One region of the Arthrobacter sp. B10-11 genome, then DNA from elsewhere that is predicted to be linked to it. Evidence: riboswitches for the same ligand, from Rfam matches in the RefSeq annotation. Region 1 holds a riboswitch; each other region holds the start of a gene.
The links. A riboswitch is a leader RNA that binds a small molecule or an ion and turns the genes downstream of it on or off. The one in region 1 is predicted to bind thiamine pyrophosphate.
Positions count from the first base shown of each region.

Region 2: linked by a shared signal. The riboswitch ahead of thiO (glycine oxidase ThiO) and the one ahead of RW112_RS13395 (ECF transporter S component) in region 1 are both predicted to bind thiamine pyrophosphate.
Region 3: linked by a shared signal. The riboswitch ahead of thiD (bifunctional hydroxymethylpyrimidine kinase/phosphomethylpyrimidine kinase) and the one ahead of RW112_RS13395 (ECF transporter S component) in region 1 are both predicted to bind thiamine pyrophosphate.

Region 1 covers NZ_JAWMTH010000004.1:62,166-68,707, forward strand. Annotated here, with positions in the region: gene RW112_RS13370 (Na+/H+ antiporter subunit D) at 1-1,436, shown strand, start outside; gene RW112_RS13375 (Na+/H+ antiporter subunit E) at 1,433-1,978, shown strand; gene RW112_RS13380 (monovalent cation/H+ antiporter complex subunit F) at 1,975-2,253, shown strand; gene mnhG (monovalent cation/H(+) antiporter subunit G) at 2,243-2,677, shown strand; gene RW112_RS13390 (DUF4235 domain-containing protein) at 2,771-3,034, opposite strand; TPP riboswitch at 3,186-3,328, shown strand; gene RW112_RS13395 (ECF transporter S component) at 3,404-4,036, shown strand; gene RW112_RS13400 (ABC transporter ATP-binding protein) at 4,053-5,642, shown strand; gene RW112_RS13405 (energy-coupling factor transporter transmembrane component T) at 5,639-6,439, shown strand.
Region 2 covers NZ_JAWMTH010000001.1:572,922-579,463, reverse strand. Annotated here, with positions in the region: gene RW112_RS02710 (RNB domain-containing ribonuclease) at 1-1,172, opposite strand, end outside; gene RW112_RS02705 (ferritin-like fold-containing protein) at 1,214-1,900, shown strand; gene thiE (thiamine phosphate synthase) at 1,901-2,575, opposite strand; TPP riboswitch at 2,602-2,721, shown strand; gene thiO (glycine oxidase ThiO) at 2,708-4,015, shown strand; gene thiS (sulfur carrier protein ThiS) at 4,012-4,248, shown strand; gene RW112_RS02685 (thiazole synthase) at 4,254-5,075, shown strand; gene RW112_RS02680 (4a-hydroxytetrahydrobiopterin dehydratase) at 5,114-5,482, shown strand; gene RW112_RS02675 (hypothetical protein) at 5,527-5,829, opposite strand; gene RW112_RS02670 (DUF3107 domain-containing protein) at 5,892-6,116, opposite strand; gene RW112_RS02665 (TetR/AcrR family transcriptional regulator) at 6,168-6,542, opposite strand, start outside.
Region 3 covers NZ_JAWMTH010000001.1:99,162-105,703, forward strand. Annotated here, with positions in the region: gene obgE (GTPase ObgE) at 1-1,051, opposite strand, end outside; gene rpmA (50S ribosomal protein L27) at 1,168-1,431, opposite strand; gene rplU (50S ribosomal protein L21) at 1,493-1,801, opposite strand; gene thiD (bifunctional hydroxymethylpyrimidine kinase/phosphomethylpyrimidine kinase) at 2,123-3,730, opposite strand; TPP riboswitch at 3,713-3,810, opposite strand; gene RW112_RS00555 (Rne/Rng family ribonuclease) at 3,923-6,542, opposite strand, start outside.

The DNA.
Region 1 (6,542 bases):
ACCAGTTCTCCTCCCTGATGCTGGTGGTCTCCTCCACGGTCAGCCTCGCCGTCCTGGTGTACGCCACCGGCCAGGGAATGGCCGACGGCGACCAGGACGCGCCGCTGTCGATCTTCCACCCCACCTACCTGATCCTGGTGGCCGGGGTGTCCAACGCGTTCCTCTCGGGAGACCTCTTCAACCTCTACGTGGGGTTCGAGATCCTGCTGACGGCAAGCTACGTGCTGATGACCCTCGGAGGCACCGGCCCCCGCATCCGCGCAGGCGTCACGTACGTGGTGGTCTCCGTGGTGTCGTCCGTGCTGTTCCTGATCGCCATCGCCATGATTTACGGTGCCACCGGAACCATCAACATGGCGGACCTCGCCATCAAGCTCGCGGACCTGGATTCCGGGACGCGGATGTTGCTGCACGTGATGCTGCTGGTGGCCTTCGGCATCAAGGCGGCTGTCTTCCCGCTGTCCTTCTGGCTCCCTGACTCGTACCCCACCGCACCGGCCCCTGTCACGGCGGTGTTCGCCGGCTTGCTGACCAAGGTGGGCGTCTATGCAATGGTGCGCACCGAGACGCTCCTGTTCCCGGGGGACTCGCTGAACACCCCGCTGATGGTGGCGGCACTGCTAACCATGGTGGTGGGAATCCTGGGTGCCCTGGCCCAGAGCGACATCAAGCGTCTGCTCTCGTTCACCCTGGTGAGCCACATCGGCTACATGGTGTTCGGGCTGGCCATGTCCTCGGTGGCCGGCCTGGGCGCCGCCGTGTTCTACGTGGCCCACCACATCACCATCCAGACCAGCCTCTTCCTGGTCACCGGCCTGATCGAACGGCGCGGCGGAAGCTCGTCGATCGACCGCGTAGCCGGACTTGCCAAGCTGTCCCCTGTGCTTGCCCTGCTGTTCTTCATCCCGGCCATGAACCTTGCCGGCATCCCGCCGTTCTCGGGCTTCCTCGGCAAACTCGGGCTGATGCAGGCCGGTGTCGAGCTCGGCACACCGCTTGCCTACGCCCTGGTGATCGGCGGTGTCCTGACCAGCCTGCTGACGCTGCTGGCCGTTGCCCGCGTGTGGAACCGAGCGTTTTGGCGCAAGCCCGAGGACGCCGAGAACCCCGACCCCGTGCTGCTGGCGGACCCCGAGGACGCCGACACGGGCGACCGTGCGGGCAAACGCAATGTCACGCTGCTGCCGCGGACCATGGTGGGATCAACGATGGGGCTCGTCGCCTTCGGCGTCGCGCTTACCGTTTTCGCCGGGCCGCTGTTCCGGGTGGCGGACCAGTCCGCCGTGGACATGCTGGACAGGTCCTCCTACATCCAGGCGGTACTGGGCGAGAACGCTCCCGTGCCCCCGCTCGCGCAGCCTGAACCTCCCCAGCCTGAACCTGCGCAACCGGTGGACTCGCAGCCGGAGGACTCGCAGCCGGGGGGGCAGAAATGAGCCGCCGGCGGATCTCCATCCGGCAGGAACTGCCCCTGCTCGTCTGGCTGGTCTTTGTATGGGGTGCGCTCTGGCAGGACTTCAGCCCCGGAAACCTCCTGTTCGGAGCCCTCATCGCCGTGGTGGTGGCGCGGCTGTTCTACTTGCCCCCGGTGGAACTGGGGGGCCGGTTTAGTGTTCTGCGGGCCGTCCCGTTCGCGATCGTCTTCCTGGGCAAAGTGGTGGCCGCCAGCTTCCAGGTGCTGTACCTTGCCGTGGCCCGCGGACCCAAGGTGACCAACGCCGTCGTCGCGGTCCAGCTCCGCAGCCATTCGGATCTGATGGTCACCGCCACCGGACACGTCATCTCGCTGATTCCAGGCTCACTCGTGGTGGAAGTGGACCGCTCCACCTCCACGCTCTACATTCACGGACTGAACGTCCGGAGTGGAGAGGACATTGTGAACCTGCGCAAGGAGGTCCGGGATGCCGAGGCGGCATTGATCCGGATCATGGGCACCAGAGAGGAACTGGCCGCACTGAAACAGGAGGTGGACGCATGATGGACATCGTGCTGACCGTAACGGCCGTGATCCTGTCCTTGGCGGCAGCCGGGGCCATCGTCCGGATCGCCATCGGCCCGTCCCTGCTGGACCGCGTGCTGGCCTCGGACGTGCTGCTGGCCATCATCGGCGCCACGCTCTGCATCGACATGGCCGTGAACAGGCATCTGAACAACCTGATGCTGCTGGTGGCGCTGTCCATCATCGGGTTCATCGGATCAGTGACCGTGGCGCGCTTCGTGGCCGACCGGCGGGAGCAGCCCAATGAATCCTGAACCATCCGCCGTGGACACCATCATTGACACGGTGTCGGCTGTCTTTATGGTGGTGGGCGCCGTGATGTCCCTCGGCGCGGCGATCGGCCTGCTGCGCTTCCCCGACCTGATGAGCAGGATGCACGCCGCCACCAAGCCCCAGGTGCTGGGGCTCTTCCTGCTGCTGGCCTCGGTGGGCCTGCAGCTGCGGACCTGGTGGGTGTGGCCGGTGCTGTTCGTGGCATGGATCTTCCAGGTGCTCACCGTTCCGGTGTCTGCGCACATGGTCGGAAGAGCCGGCTACCGCACCAAGCACCTGCACAGGGAGCTCCTGTCGGTGGATGAGCTGGAGGCCGTGGTGCTGAAGGCCGCCGACAAGAAAGCTGCCGAGCCGCAGGACCCAGGCGAGCGGCCCGGGGACGACCACCAGCACGGATCAGCCTAGGGATCACTTTTCAAGGAGTTTTTGTCCAGATAACGCGACGTGGAGGCCGGTTAGCTCGCGTTATCTGGACAAAAACTCGGGTTGGGTTGGGACCTAGACGATGTCCTGGCTCTTGGCGAAGCGGGTGATCGCACGCTGGGTGCCTCGGTTGGCCAGAACCTGGATGATCGCGCTGACAGCCGCCGAGATCAGCGCGAAGGTCAGGGCGGTGCGCAGGGTGGTGGGGACGTCGTCCTTGTCGCCCTTCGGGGGCTTCCGGCCGGTGACCTTTTCCCAGACCACGTCGACTGCCTTGGTGCCGGCGAACCCGGCCAGCAGGCTTACTCCGGTCCCAAACAGCTTGATGAAGAAACTCATATCCAGTACCCCTTACAGGTGGGAGACGGCGGAAACAGGACTTCCCCTAGCCTAACCGCATCAGCCCCGCCGGATCACCGCCGAATGTGACACCGACCCCGGGATTCGGCGGGCCCGCGGGTGTAAACTTATCCACGCCCACAAGGGCGAATTGATACGACAGGGGAGCGTCGCCGTCGGGCATCACTGGAACAGTCCAGGGAACCGGAGGCGGGCGCTGAGAGTGCGGACAGCCGCAGACCCTCGAACCTGATCCGGTTAGTACCGGCGCAAGGGAGTCGAGTTCTCAGAGTGACCGGCAGCAGGCGGCGGAAGCCGCGGCCCCGCCGGCAACCACTCTCCCCTCCTGTACCTCAGGAGGAAGACATCATGACTGATATTTCTGCAAAGCAGACACTGCCACACAGCAAGCGCAGCTGGCGTGTGGTGGACATTGTGGTTGCCGCGTTGATCGCAGTGGCCGGCGGCGTCATCTTCTGGGCCTGGTCCCAGGGTGCGGCCGCGGTTTCACCGGCCATGAACGCCGTGTACCCGCCGCTGACCGGCCTCATTGCCGGCGGCTGGATGATTCCCGCCGTCCTGGGCATGCTGATCATCCGCAAGCCGGGCGCCGCCCTGTTCTGCGAAACGGTAGCCGCCACCGGCGAACTGATCATGGGCTCGCAGTACGGTGCGTCGGTGCTGTTCTCCGGCTTCGTGCAGGGGCTCGGCGCGGAGATCATCTTCGCTGTGTTCGTGTACAAGAAGTTCAACCTGCCCGTTTCGCTGCTGGCCGGTGCCGCTGCAGGCCTCTTCTGCGGCCTGAACGACTCGTTCGCTCCGTGGGGCTGGAACATCGCCTACGCCGCCGGCGACAAGCTGGCGTACATCATTTTCACCGCCATCTCCGGAGCCGTCATCGCCGGTGCACTGTCCTGGATCGCCACGCGAGGCCTGGCCAGAACCGGTGTGCTGAGCTCCTTTGCCTCCCGCAAGGCAGCATCGGAGCCGGTCTTCTCCTGACGAACGCACCCCGCTCATGACATCTTCGGACAACGTCCGCCCGGCAGCGGTCACGGCGCGCGGCTGGGGCTGGCGGCACGCCGGCCGGTCCCTGCCAGCCGTCCGCGGCCTGGACCTGGACATCCGGCCGGGCGAACGCGTGCTGCTGCTCGGTCCGTCCGGTGCCGGCAAATCCACCCTGCTGCACGCCCTCGCCGGCGTGCTCGGAGACAGCGACGCCGGAGCCCACCACGGGGGCACACCGGACGCCGAGGACTCCGACGAGACCGGGACCCTGCTGATCGACGGCGCCCCGCCGCGTGCCCGGCGAGGGTCCGCAGGCCTGATGCAGCAGGACCCGGAGACGCAGGTTGTCCTCTCCCGTGTGGGGGACGACGTCGCCTTCGGCGCCGAGAACCTTGCCGTGCCCCGCGCGGACATATGGACGCGCGTAGGTGAGGCGCTCGACGACGTCGGGCTGGCGCACCTGCCGTTGGACCACCCGACGTCGGCCCTGTCCGGCGGGCAGAAACAGCGCCTGGCGCTCGCAGGCATCCTCGCCATGCGCCCGGGACTGCTGCTCCTGGACGAGCCCACCGCCAACCTTGACCCGGCCGGAGTGCTGGAAGTCCGCGACGCCGTGGGCCGGTGCCTGGACAAGACCGGGGCCACGATGGTGGTGGTGGAACACCGCGTCGGCGTGTGGAAAGACCTTGTGGACCGGATCGTGGTGCTGCAGCCGGGATCCGCCACGGATTCGGCAGTGCTCCTGGACGGCGCCCCGGACCAGGTCCTGGCACAGGCGCGGGACCTGCTCATCGCCGCCGGCGTCTGGGTGCCCGGGTACGTCCCGGCGACCCGGACGCGGAGCAACGTTGCGGAATCAGGCGACCTCCTGCTGGCAGCGGAGCACCTGGCCGTCTCCCGCGAACGTCCCCGCCGGCGGGGCTTTAAGGCCGTCCCGCCGGTCCCGGTGCAGTCCGGCATCACGGCGCAGGTCCGGGCCGGGCAGGCGCTGACCATCACCGGCCCCAACGGTTCCGGCAAGTCCACGTTTGCGCTGACCCTGGCCGGGCTGCTCCAGCCCGTGGAGGGCAGGGTCTCCGCGACGGTGGACCTCAGCGAGGGCGCGGGCATTGACCCGTACAAGTGGAAGGCGGAGCAGCTGATTTCGCGGATCGGCACCGTGTTCCAGGAGCCGGAGCACCAGTTCGTCACCGGCCGGGTGCTGGACGAGCTGATGTTCGGCCCGCGGCACCTGGGGCACGGCGAGGAACGCGTGGATGAACTCCTGGAACGCCTCCGGCTGGGCAAGCTGGTGGACGCGAACCCGTACACGCTCTCGGGCGGGGAGAAGCGCAGGCTGTCCGTCGCCACCGTGCTGGCCGCCCATCCCCGAGTGCTGATCCTCGACGAACCCACCTTCGGCCAGGACGCCAACACCTGGGCGGAACTGGCATCCTTCCTGTCCGAGCTCCTCGACGCCGGCACCGCTGTGGTGTCCGTGACGCACGACCAGGAGTTCAGCGACGTCCTGGGCGGCACCGAGCTGACACTTGGTGCGCCTGAACTCAAACTTGCGGCGCGGGAACCCGGCCTGCACAATCCGGAGGTGACCGCGCCGTGAGGGAAGCGTTGACCCTGGGCACCAACCATGCCCTGCTCACACGGGCCAATCCGCTGGCCAAGTTCGCCATCGTGATGCTGATGACCGTGGTGCTGGCGCTGTCCATCGACTGGGTGTCCGCTTCTGTTGCGCTTGCCTTTGAGCTGCTCCTTTTTCCGCTGGCCGGGCTGACCGTCGTGCTGCTCTGGCAGCGGGGCTGGCCGTTGATCCTGGCGGCGGCGCTGGGCGGCTGGAGCACCTCGATCCTGGCCCCGGACACGGGAAGGATCCTGGTCGACGTCGGGATCTGGTCCATCAGCGAAGGTTCGCTGGAGCTGGGGCTGGGATTCCTGCTGCGGGGCGTGGCGATCGCCCTGCCCGCGGTGCTGCTGATGAGCTGCACTGATCCCACGGACCTGGCGGACGCCCTCGCCCAGAAAGCGAAGCTGCCGCACCGCTTTGTGCTGGGCACGCTGGCGGCCATGCGGCTTGTGGGCTTGATGGCTGAGGAATGGCAGACCATCGGCATGGCCCGGCGTGCCCGCGGTGTGGGCTCGCACGGGAGTCCGGCGCAACGGCTCCGGGCCACGCTGGGGCAGAGCTTCGGACTCCTGGTCCAGGCCGTCCGGCGGGCGTCCCGCCTCGCCGTCACCATGGAGGCGCGGGGGTTCGGCGGTGCGCAACGGACCTGGGCGCGTGAATCAACGTTCAGCACGCTGGACATCTGGGTGGTGCTCGGCGGGCTCCTGATTGCGGCTTTGGCTGTGTCCGCGGCAGTAGGGGCGGGCACCTGGAACATGGTGTTCCTTGAGCAGTAAACTCCTTGGCCCGCGCCGCCATATCGCATCAGGAGAATAATCTGTGACCTTGGCGGCAGTCCTGGGTGATTTGCAGGCTGAAATAGCTCATGCGTGATATTTT
Region 2 (6,542 bases), on a different contig from region 1:
GCCGCCATGATTTCCGGCAGCGAAGGAAGTGCCTCGCGGGCCCAGTCGGGAACCGCGGTGCCGTTGCTGAGCGCCTCGCAGATCACCAGGACAAAGCGGTCAATCAGGCGCCGCAGCGGCGCCGTGGTGTGCGCATACGCAGCCCCGATGGCCGATTGGATGGCGGCCTCCGGTACCGTGCCGTCAAAGGGGGTGTAACCGGCGCCCCGGAACAGCATGCCGGCGGAGTGCAGGATGGCCAGCTGCCGGGGATCGGTGGGATCAAGGGAACGCAAATACTCCCCGTAGCTCGCCTCGCCGTCCCAGGGCTTGCCGAGGGCGTTGGTCTGCCGCCGGAAGTGCAGGAGGGACCGTTCGTCGGGGGCAGGCATGGTACGCAGGATGCCCACTTTGCCGTCGAGCATCAGGTCCGCGGCAGCCATGCCGGTCATGAGGGAGATCTGGGCGTTCCAGTCCTCCACCGGGAGGGAGGGGGCCGCCACGATGCGGAAACCGCCGTCGGGTGTCTGTTCGATTTCCTGTTCCGGCATGTTCAGGCTTGCGCCGCCGCGCAGCCGCTCCAGTTCGACGCGTTTCAGCCCCACCTCTTTGAGCAGCTGCAGGACAGGAACAGCATTGCCGGAATCGAGCTCGGCCTGGACGCCCTTGTAGTTGAGTTTCGCCCGGCTCCTGATTTTGGCGCGGCGCACCAGCACCGAATCCACCCGGGCTGCCGTATCCAGGTCAAACTCCCACACGAAGGCGGAGCACAGCTGGCCGGCCAGCAGGCTGCCGGCACGCTCGCTGATGACTTCCGGGTGAAGCGGAATCCGCCCGTCCGGAGCATAGATCGTCTGTCCCCGGCGACGTGTCTCGGCGTCGAGCGCCCCGCCCGGTGCAACGAAGGACGGAACATCGGCGATGGCGTAGAAGACCTTATATCCGTCCCCTGACCTCTCGATGTAGAGGGCCTGGTCCAGGTCCGTGGAGGACGCAGGATCTATGGTCACAAACTCCACTGGAGTGAGGTCAAGGTCCGGCATCTTGTGCTCTGCAATGGCCGCCAGCGCATCCTCGAGGACGTCGTCGGGGAACGGCCCGGGCAGCTCCAGCTCCGTACGGAGCGCGTTCAGGGCCTCGGCCAGCCGGTTGGTCTGTTCGTGGACACTGGGAGTCAGGCGATGATGTGACACGAAAGTCAGATTAGCTCGATTTGCGCCATTAGTCTTGGACGATGAGCTCATCCCCGGCTGACACCGCTCACTACAACCGCTTCATCGCAGACCTGTTCGGAATGATGGCCTACGGCGAGCTGTCGGCCTTCGAACGGTTCGCCGCCGACGCACGGTATTCGCCCACCCTCCACGACCGTGCCGTGCTCGGCAGGATTGCCGTGGTGGAGTTCCAGCACTACGAGCTGGTGAGCTCCCGCCTCGCGGACATGGGGATCGACGCTGAGGACGCCATGCTGCCGTTCCAGGCAGCCGTGGACTTCTTCCATTCACGGACGCGCCCGGGTGACTGGTTCGAATCACTGATGAAGGCTTATGTCATCGATACGGTTTCCGCTGACTTCTACCGGGCCATCTCCCGCTACGTCGACGCGGGCACACGGGAACTCATCGAGGAGGTCCAGGCCTCCGATGAGACGACACAGGTGCTCCGCGAACTGCTCAGGGGCGCCTTGGCAGATGATCCCAGGCTCGCCTCCAGGCTTGCGCTATGGGCCAGGCGGCTGCTCGGCGAAGCACTGACGCAGGCGCAGCGGGTCAGCCATGAGCATGCGTTCCTGGGACGCCTGATCGGCGGCGGGGATGGCGGCGGGGACACTGCCGCGGCGAACGAGCTGGTCAGCGGGCTGATCGCCGGGCTGGCAGGGAACCATTCCCGGCGGATGACGGAGCTCGGCCTGGCCGGATAGTCAGGAGGATCCGGCGTCGAGGGCGGCCAGGAGCGACCGCGCAGCTGCGGCAGGATCATCGGCCTCGGTGATGGCGCGGACCACCACGATCCGCTGTGCGCCCGCAGCCACCACCTGCTCAACGTTGCCCAGGTCGATGCCGCCGATGGCGAACCACGGCAGCTGCGTCGTGCCGGCCTCGCCAGCGGCCGCCGCGGCGTAGCGGACCAGGTCGAGGCCGACAGCGGCCCTCCCCGGCTTGGTGGGAGTGGCCCACACCGGCCCGACGCAGAAGTAGTCCAGGCCGCCGGGGCCGCGTGATGCGGCGATGGCGGCATCGATCTGTTCCGGACTGTGCGTTGAGAGGCCGATGACGGCTTCATTGCCGAGGAACTTGCGTGCCGACGCCAGGGGGAGGTCTTTCTGGCCGACATGGAGCACGGGTGCGCCGGAGAGCGAGGCAATGTCCGCGCGGTCGTTGACCGACCAGAGGCGGCCGTGGCGGCGGGCCGCGGCTTCCAGCACGTCGAGCAGTTCGAGCTCTTCGGCCGCTTCCAGGTTCTTGTCCCGGAGCTGGATGATGTCAACGCCTCCGGCATAGGCGGCGTCAACGAAGTCTCCGAAATCGCCACGGTCGGTGCGGGCGTCGGTGCAGAGGTACAGGCGGGCGTCAGTGAGGAGGGCTTGCTCGGTCATGGCACCAGCCTAGTTCCCCTAAACTGATGGAGTACCGCGGGAGCCCGCTGCAGCTGTCACAAAGCTGCAGGGCTGAGAGGGCGTCAGAGCCGACCGCTTGACCTGATCCGGTTAGTACCGGCGTAGGGAAGGATGAGAGTGACCCCGCAATCTCCAGCAGGCTACCCCGCCGCGCGCCTGGACATCAGCGCCGATGTCGCCGTAATCGGAGGCGGAATCATCGGCCACGGCATCGCCTGGGAAGCCCGGCAGTCGGGCAGGTCCGTGGTGATCATCGACGACGCCCCCGGTACGGGCGCGAGCTGGGCCGCGGCCGGCATGCTGGCTCCGGTCAGCGAACTGCACTACCAGGAGGAAGAGCTCCTGGAGCTCATGCTCCACTCCTCGGAGCTTTGGCCCGCCTTCGCCGCCGGACTGCAACGCGGTGCCCCGGCCGGCGCCGGCCCGGACACCGGTTACCTCACGACGTCGACCCTCGCCGTGGGTGCCGACGCCGCCGACCGGCGGGCGCTCGCCGACCTGCGCGGCGCCCAGCGGTCCAGCGGCCTCACAGTGGAACCACTGACAGTCAGGGAAGCACGTGCCCGCGAGCCGTTGCTGAGCCCCGGCATCTCCTGCGCCTTCGACATCCCGGCCGACCACCAGGTGGATCCCCGCAGGCTCCTGGCCCTGATTGCGGACTCCCTGCTGGGCTGCGCCGTGCGTGAGCGGGCCGCCGGCCTGCTCTGGGAGGACGGGCGGGTCACCGGTGTCGGCCTGGCCGGGGGAGGCGCCGTGCATGCCGGGGAGACAATCATCGCCAACGGGCTGGATGCAGCGTCACTCGGCGGACTGCCGGCCGGCCTCCAACTGCCGCTCCGCCCGGTGTACGGCGACATCCTGCGCCTGCGTGTCCCCGCCTACCTGCAGCCGCTGCTGACATCCACCGTCCGCGGCATGGTCCACGGAGTCCCCGTCTACATCGTGCCCCGGCAGGACGGCACGGTGGTGATCGGGGCCACCCAGCGCGAAGACGCACTCTCGGGAGCCGGCAAGGACCAGGCAGGGCCGCCCGGGCCCGAAGGGCTGCCCGGCTCAGCTGTTTCAGCGGGCGGCGTCTACCAGTTGCTTCGTGACGCGCAGGTGCTGGTACCCGCGGTCGCCGAACTGGAACTCCTGGAAGCCACAGCGCGGGCCCGGCCGGGAACACCGGACAACGCGCCGCTGCTGGGGCGCGTCGCGGACGCCGGAACCGGCGGTGACGTACCGGGGCTGATCATTGCCACCGGATTCTTCCGCCATGGCGTCCTGCTCACTCCCGCGGCAGCTTCCATCTGCAGGCAGCTGCTGGACGGCACGGCCGATCCGCGGTGGGCGCCGTTCCGGCCCCACCGGTTTTCCGGCCCTCCGGCCACCCCCGCGAAACTTCCCGCCCCCGCCCCGATCAAGGAAACAGCATGAACATCACACTGAACGGCACGGTCCACGCGGTGGACGACGGCGCGTCCGTCACCACCCTCATCAGCCAGGTCACCGGCAGGAACCTTGCCCCCAACGGGCAGGCGGCCGACGGCCGGAAGCTGGGTGTGGCGGTGGCGCGGAATTCCGAGGTGGTGCCCCGCAGCCAGTGGTTTGTGACGGCGCTCGCCGAGGGCGACGACGTCGAACTTGTTACCGCGGTACAGGGAGGTTGAGCATTATGGCAGGAACTACGGTTGCCGGAGTGGCAGGGACCCCGCAGCAGGCGGCCGCGGACCCGTTCATCGTGGACGGCGTCCCGCTGGGATCGCGGCTGATCATGGGCACCGGCGGTGCCCCCAGCCTGGACGGGCTGGGCGCGGCGCTGCTCGCCTCGGGCACGGAGCTGACCACCGTGGCCATGCGCCGCTACTCGCCGGCCGAAACAGGCTCGCTGTTCCAGCTCCTGGTGGACCACAACATCCGGGTCCTCCCCAACACCGCCGGCTGCTTCACGGCAAGGGACGCGGTCATGACGGCGGAACTGGCCCGGGAGGCGCTGGAGACGGACTGGGTGAAGCTCGAGGTGATAGCCGATGAACACACCCTCCTCCCGGACGCCGTGGAGCTGGTGGACGCCACCGAGCAGCTGGTGAACCGCGGATTCAAGGTGTTCGCCTACACGAATGACGACCCCGTGCTGGCGCTGCGGCTGGAGAACCTTGGCGCCACCGCCGTGATGCCCCTCGGGGCGCCCATCGGCACGGGACTGGGCATCCTGAACCCGCACAACATCGAACTCATCGTTTCCCGGGCATCCGTTCCCGTGGTGCTGGATGCCGGCATCGGCACGGCGTCCGACGCTGCCCTGGCCATGGAGCTGGGCTGCGACGCGGTGTTGCTCGCAACGGCAGTGACCCGGGCGCAAAACCCGGCGATGATGGGGGAGGCCTTCAAACACGCCGTTATCGCCGGTAGGCTGGCGAAATCGGCCGGCCGGATTCCACGCCGCGAGCACGCCCTTGCGTCGTCTGCCATGGAGGGCCGGGCGGAGTTCCTGTAGCAGGAAATTCCGGCAGCAACGAGCAAAGGGAGCCAGCGGTGACCGGCAAGGAAGACGTTCTTACCCGACCCCAGGTCGACGCCGCACTGGCGGACCTTCCCGACTGGCGATACCGGCTGGGCGGCCTGGTGACCGTCTACAAGACGCCGACGGCGGCTGCAGCGCTCCAGCTGATCGCCGCAGTCGGGCAGATGGCTGAGGAACAGAACCACCACCCGGACCTGGACTGGCGCTATAACCGCGTCTTCATCCGCTACACCTCGCACGACGCCGGTACCGAAGTGACGCAGCGTGACGTCGCCGCTGCGGCGGCCGCCAGCCGGGCAGCTGCTGCTGTCTCGGCGACTGCGGAGCCTGGCCGCTACCGGTCAGCAGAGATCGCGGGCGACACCGGCAACCCGGACTAGCGGACAACCCGGACTGGCGGCCGGAGCGGATCCGGCACTGCGTGTCAGAGCCGCAGTGCGGCCGTCAGCTGCTTCGTGTCCTGCAGGGCGCGCTTGCGGCCCAGGTACACCGAGGCGGCGAGTGCCGCCCCGGTGCCCAGGACCATGGGAAGCACCCACGGGATCCACGTCAGGCCGGGCTGGTACCCAAGCCCTGCGGCCATGAAGATGACCCAGCTCAGCATCCCCACGGTCAGGGAAACGCCCGCCGGCATGGCGATGCCGTACTTCGCGTGCCGCCGGTCGTTGGCCCAGACAACAAAGCCTGCGGCCACGGTGACCAGGGCCACGATTACCAGGGAAAGCATTCGGCGAACTCCTTGCTGCAGAGTGGGTGCGGGTCAGGGCGGGTGGACAGGGCTGGAACGGCCTAAAGCTGGCCGAAACCGACGCGGCGGGCTTCCTCGGCCCCGATTTCAACGTAGCCCAGCACGTTCGCGGGAATGATGACCACGCGGCCCTTGTCGTCAGCCAAGCGAAGTTCAGCGCCCTTGGCAATGGATTCCTCGACGAGCTTTGCCACAGCGTCAGCATCCTGAGCCGATTCCAGCACAATTTCGCGGCCGATGTTCTGAATGCCGATCTTTACTTCCACAGCGAGGCCTCCCAGCCAATCAAAGTTCTAAAGGTGTTCTCTATTTGTAGTCTAGGTTTCCTTGGGGAAGCGCGAGATTCCGCGCCAAGCTAAACGATAGATCAGGTCACTGGCCACATCGAGGTCCAGGTTCCCGTCCGTTTCGAGCCAGTAACGCGCGCTGACCTGCGCCATTCCGGCCAGTCCGCGCCCCAGCAGCTGGGCCTCCAGCATGGGGAGCTTGGTGTCCTCGGCGATGACGCGGGCAATGGCATCGGCGAAAGCCTTGTTGAAGGTTTCCAGCCTGGAACTGACGTCGCTGTCGTTGATCAGGTCCGATTCAAACACCAGGCGGTGCGCCTGGTCGTCGCTGGCGATAAAGCGGTAATAGGCACGCATGACGGCCTGGACACGTTCGTCGTTGTCGTCGGTGGAGTTCAAAGCGCC
Region 3 (6,542 bases), on a different contig from region 1:
CGGCCACCGAGTCACGGGCGGCCTTGACGATCTCCGCCATGGCGAAGCCGAGCTGGCGGAGGCCTTCGTGGCTCGTGGCGGAGATCTCGAATACGCGGTAGCCGCGGGACTCAAGTTCGGGCCGGACGAACTCGGCCATGTCCTTGCCGTCAGGCAGGTCGACCTTGTTCAGGGCCACCAGCCGCGGCCGGTGGTTCAGCGGGACAACCTCGCCGTCGGAGCCGGCGTAGCTCATGTCAACCGCGTATTTTTCAAGCTCGGCTTCAATGATGGCCAGGTCGGAGAGCGGATCGCGGTCGGCTTCGAGCGTACCGCAGTCCAGTACGTGAACCAAAGCTGCGCAGCGCTCAACGTGCCGCAGGAAGTGGTGGCCGAGGCCCTTGCCTTCGCTGGCTCCTTCGATGAGTCCGGGGACATCGGCGATGGTGAAGCGTACGTCGCCGGCCTGGACGACACCCAGGTTGGGGATCAGCGTGGTGAAGGGGTAATCGGCGATCTTGGGGCGTGCCGCGGACATGGCGGCGATGAGGCTGGACTTGCCGGCGGACGGGAATCCCACCAGGGCGATGTCCGCGATGGACTTCAGTTCCAGGACGATGTCGCTGGACTCGCCTTCGATGCCGAGCAGGGCGAAGCCGGGAGCACGGCGCTTCTGGGAGGACAGTGCGGCGTTGCCCAATCCGCCCGGTCCGCCGGCGGCCGCGACGAACTCGGCGCCTTCGCCGACGAGGTCAGCCAGGACCCGGCCGTCTTTGGTCTTGACGACGGTGCCTTCCGGAACGGGAAGGATCAGGGTTTCGCCGTTTTTGCCGCCGCGCCAGTCGCCCATGCCCGGGCCGCCGTTGGTGGCGTGGCGGTGGGGCGCGTGGTGGTAGTCCAGCAGCGTGGTGGTCTGGGGGTCAACGCGCAGGATGACGTCGCCGCCGTCGCCGCCGTTGCCTCCGTCGGGACCGCCCAGGGGCTTGAACTTTTCGCGGTGGACGGAGACACAGCCGTGGCCGCCGCTACCGCCGGATACGTGCAGTACTACCCGGTCTACAAAGCTCGCCACGTGAATCTCCTCTGTGCTTAACCTGACCGTCTTGGACGCCCAAATTGATTGTAATGCGGTTAAAAGAACAGTGGAGCGGGCCATCATGGCCCGCTCCACCGGTTTAGATCTTGGTGTTACTCTGCAGCTGCAGCAGCAACGATGTTCACGACTCGACGTCCGCGGCGGGTGCCGAATTCGACGGCGCCGGGGGTCAGTGCGAACAGGGTGTCGTCGCCGCCGCGGCCTACGCCGGCACCCGGGTGGAAGTGGGTGCCACGCTGGCGAACGATGATTTCGCCTGCGGAAACTACCTGGCCGCCGAAGCGCTTGACGCCGAGGTACTGGGCGTTGGAGTCACGACCGTTGCGAGTGGAGCTCGCGCCTTTTTTATGTGCCATTTGAAATGCCTGCCTTAAAAATTCTGGGGAATCTGCTGAAAACCTGAAAAGTAGCGGAAGGTTACTTGATACCGGTGATCTTGACCTTGGTCAGTTCCTGACGGTGACCCTGGCGCTTCTTGTACCCGGTCTTGTTCTTGAACTTCTGGATGACGATCTTCGGACCACGAAGGTCCTGGAGGATCTCAGCCGTAACCGTTACCTTGGCCAGGTCCGCAGCGGCAGACGTGACTTTGTCACCGTCCACCAGGAGCAGTGCGGGCAACTCAATGGTGCTGCCGGCTCCACCGGGGACGCGGTTCAGGGTAACGAAGTCTCCAACGGAAACCTTCTCTTGGCGGCCGCCTGCGCGGACAATCGCGTACACCACTGGGGAACTCACTTCTCTCGACGTTTATTACTAGATTTGCGTGCGGAACCTGGGTCCAAATTGTTTGGCCTGGTTCACGCTGTGCCTCAACGCCGGTGGGTTCCCCGGGGGAACCCATGAGTTATCCACGGACAATGCGTTTGGAATCCAAACGGACCGTCCTGAGGTTATAACCCAAGTGTTGGCGTAAGCACCGAAGATCTAGAATACGCTAATTTTGCCTTCGGCCGCAAATGAGGCTGGCTCCGGTGGCAGTACGTGATAGGCGCCACTCTGTGTAAAACAGGCTGGTGCTGCAACGACTTCCGGAACCGTGCCCCACTATCCTACCGGCTGCGAAACCCTCTGCGGTGCAGCATGCAGCCTCGGCGCGTCGAAAAAGTCCACCTCGTAGCGGCACGACTGGCGGAAGGCCGTCCGCATGGCCTGCCGTTCCGTCCCGGACGCCGCCCGGGCCGCAGCGTCGGCGATGCGGACCGCCTCCCTGGTGGCTGCGGCGAACTCCTCGTCCGCGTAGGTACGGAGCCACCCGGCGTAAGGGTGGCTGGCCGGCGAGCCGGCCGCCAGGAACTGTCCGTGAAGTGTGGCGCCCACCTCGGCGTACAGCCAGAAGCACGGAAGCACCGCGGCAACGAGCACCCCGTAGCTGCCGGAAACAGACGAAGCGAGGAGATGGTCCACGTAGGACTTGGTCACGGGCCCCAGGCCTGCGTCCACCTTCCGGGTGCTGAGCCACGTCCGGTGCAGTTCGGACTCGACTTCGAGGCATTGCTGGGCCGCGCGCGCCCAGAAAAGCTGTTCGGCCTCGGTGGGGGCAATGGCGGCGGCACGGGACAGGACCCTGGAATAGCCGTTCAGGTAAATGGCGTCCTGGGCAAGGTAATACGCAAAGTGCTGCTCGGTGAGGGTGCCGTCGGCCAGGGCGCGGATGAAGTCCAGCCCGTAGATGTCGTCCAGGTCCGGCCCGGCGTCCTGCCGGAGCACCGCAGCGAACTGCCCTTCGGCCGGCGCGTCCGCGCCTTTGGGCGCGAGATGGTGGAAATGGTGGACCGGGCCGTTGCCTGTTCCCACTTCCAGTGCTTCGGCTTCCCGGAGCGCTCCCTGCAGCCACGGCTTCACTTCCCGCAGGGATGCTTCCCAGTCCCCCAGCCGTGCCTGCGCAGTTGCCATCGCCGAGGACAGCGAACAGCCGGTGCCGTGGCTGTTCCTGGTGGTGATCCGCTCGCCGGGGACTACCACAACGTCCTGGCCGAGCAGCCCTTCGGTGTTGACGAGCGCGTCGGGGCAGGCACCGCCGTCGAGATGTCCGCCCTTGACCAGGACGGTGGTGCCCGCCTGGGCGGCGAGGCGCTTGCCTTGGGCCAGTGCCGCTTCCCAGTCGCCGGCGAGGGGTTCGTTGAGGAGCATCGCCAGTTCTGCCAGGTTCGGAGTGACGAGGTCGGCAAGGGGCAGGAGTTCACGCAGTTCCGCCTCGGCCGCCTCCTGCAGGAGCCGGTCCCCGCTGGTGGCGACCATTACGGGATCAAGAACGACGACGGCGGGACGGGACTTCTGCAGCCAGCCGCGGACGGCGGCAATCACCGCAGAGTCACCCAGCATGCCGATCTTGACGGCGTCAACGCTGATGTCATCACTGATGGCCTCAAGCTGGGCGGTCAGGAAGTCCGCCGGGGGCACGTGGACGGCACGGACGCCGCGGGTGTTCTGCGCCGTCAAGGCGGTGATGGCAGCCATGCCGTATCCGCCGTTGGCGGCAATGCTCTTGAGGTCCGCCTGGATCCCGGCCCCGCCGGACGGATCGGAGCCGGCGATGGCCAGCACCCGCGGCGTACGGCGAAGGAGGGCGCCGCCGGATGATGAGCCGCCGGACGCTGAGGGGGTTGCCGTGGAGGCAGGCGTGGGCAGGAATGATATTGCCAAAGGAGACATCCCTTCGCCGGTGCTAACCGGACAGGTTCAACGGGTGTGGATCTCAGCCGGCCCTGTGCGCGGCACCCCGTGTCAGTCCCCCAGCCTACTGTTTCCCCGCAACGAACTCGCGGGTGCGGCCCGAAACCGGCGTATTGCTACGCCTGCCTCGGACCCCACCCGCGATGTCAGTTTGTGGAACCTGCCCTGAGATCAGAGCTCGGAGGCCGGGACACCTACGCCGAGGATGATCGGTTCGTTGGCGGGTGCCTTGGCAGGCGCGTCCTTCTGAGCCGGCTCGGGTGCCTTTGCTTCGTGGGTGTGACCTGACGCAGGTACCGGAGCAGCCTCGTGGTGTTCCACGGACGTCTCGTTCGCTGCGCCCTGGGCACGGCTGGCGCTCCGGTTGCGGCGGGGGCGGCGCGCCCGGCCCTGCACCGCAGTGTGATCGGTGTAGTCCGCTTCAGCAGCATGCGCTGCCGGCACCTGGGCAGGTGCCTGAACCGCAGGCTGAGCCGCAACCTGCTGTTCGGCAGGTGCCGCCGGAGTTTCGGCCACGACAGGCTCGCCAAGGTGCGCGAAGGCTTCAGCCAGCCGGTCAAGCGTCAGGGAAGCTCCCGGGGAAGGCGCTTCTCCGCCATGCTCAACGAACGGCAACGCCACCTTTTCGCCGCCGAAGGTCAGGACCGCCGCGGGACGTCCGGCAGCAGCCACCTCGGTTTCCGATGCCTTGGACGGGCGTACCGCGGCAGGAGCTGCCTGCGTGGCAGCGGGCTGCGCCGGCGCGGACCCGGGCCTGGCCGGAGTCCCGGCCTGCCCGGAGGGTGCCTGGCCGGAGGATGCCTGGGCTGCCAGTGCCTGGCCTACTGCCTGTGCCGCGGCTGCTGCGGCCGGGGCCGCATGGCCCGCTTCGGCGTCGTGCAGGTGGGCTGCGTGCGCGGCCGCGGCGATGTTCGCCAGCGCCACGCGGGTGGCCTCAGCCTTGGCGTGGCGTTCGGCTTCTGTGGGCTCGTGGTGTGCCGGAGCGGGCGCCGACGGGGCTGCCTCGGAAATCGGCTGGCCTCCCTTGCCGCGGCGGCGGCTCTTGCGCTCCGTCCGGGGCTGCTGCTGCTGGATCTCGGTCCGCTGCACGTGGTGCTCGGCGGCAACGGTGTTGGCGCGGCGGTGCTCCACAGGCTCGTCGTGGGTGACGATGCCGCGGCCGGCACAGGCCTCGCACTGTTCGCCGAAGACTTCCAGCAGCCCGGTGCCCATGCGCTTTCGGGTCATCTGCACCAGGCCCAGCGAGGTCACTTCGGCAACCTGGTGCTTGGTCCGGTCGCGGCCGAGGCACTCCACCATGCGGCGCAGCACCAGGTCGCGGTTCGATTCCAGCACCATGTCGATGAAGTCGATGACGATGATGCCGCCGATGTCGCGGAGGCGCAGCTGGCGCACCACTTCCTCGGCAGCTTCCAGGTTGTTTTTGGTGACGGTTTCCTCGAGGTTGCCGCCGCTGCCGGTGAACTTGCCGGTGTTGACGTCCACCACGGTCATGGCTTCGGTGCGGTCGATCACGAGGGAGCCGCCGGAGGGCAGGAAGACCTTGCGGTCCAATGCCTTGTGGATCTGCTCATCGATCCGCCACGCCGCGAAGATGTCCGTGTCCTTGGTCCACTTTTCGAGCCGGCCCACCAGGTCCGGAGCCACGTACGTCACGTACGCCTCGATGGTGTCCCAGGCTTCCTCGCCGGAGACGATCAGCTTGGAGAAGTCCTCGTTGAAGACGTCACGGACCACCTTGATGGTGAGGTCCGGTTCGCCGTAGAGGAGCTCCGGGGCAAGGATCTTGGTGGACGTGGCCTGGCCTTCGATGCCTTCCCACTGGGCGCGCAGGCGGTTGATGTCGTGCGTCAGCTCTTCCTCGGACGCGCCCTCGGCCGCGGTGCGGACAATCACGCCGGCGTCCTCCGGCAGGCGGTCCTTGAGGATCCGCTTGAGGCGGTTGCGTTCGACGTCGGGCAGCTTGCGCGAGATGCCGGTCATGGAGCCCCCGGGCACGTACACGAGGTAGCGTCCGGGCAGGGAGATCTGGCTGGTCAGGCGGGCGCCCTTGTGGCCGACGGGGTCCTTGGTGACCTGGACCAGCACGGAGTCGCCGGACTTCAGTGCGTTTTCGATCCGGCGCTGCTTGCCCTCGAGATTGACGGCGTCCCAGTTGACTTCACCGGCGTAAAGGACTGCGTTGCGGCCGCGCCCGATGTCGACGAAGGCAGCTTCCATTGAGGGCAGCACATTCTGGACCTTGCCGAGGTACACGTTGCCGATCAGCGAGTCCTGCTGCGTCTTGGAAACGAAGTGTTCCGCCAGGACGCCGTCTTCCAGGACACCGATCTGGATTCTGTCGTCGCGCTGGCGGACGATCATCTGGCGGTCCACGGATTCACGGCGCGCCAGGAACTCGGCCTCGGTGATGACGGTGCGGCGGCGGCCGGTGTCGCGGGATTCGCGGCGGCGCTGCTTCTTGGCTTCAAGCCTGGTGGAGCCCTTGACGGAGGTGACGCGGTTGTTGACCGGGGCTTCGCTGATGGCGCGCGGCGCGCGAACGCGGGTCACCGTGTTGGGCGGGTCGTCATCTCCCCCGCCGGTCAGCTCAAGGTCCTGGTCGCCGCGGCGGCGGCGGCGGCGACGGCGGGAGGTCACGCCGTCGTCCGCGGTCCGGGTGGACTCCTCATCGGTGTCCTCGTCATCGGCAGCACCTTCGGCAGGTTCGGCCTCGCCGGCAGCTTCCCGGTCAGTCACGCGGCTGCGTCCGCGGCGTCCGCGGCTACGACGGCGGCGGGAGCCACCGGCC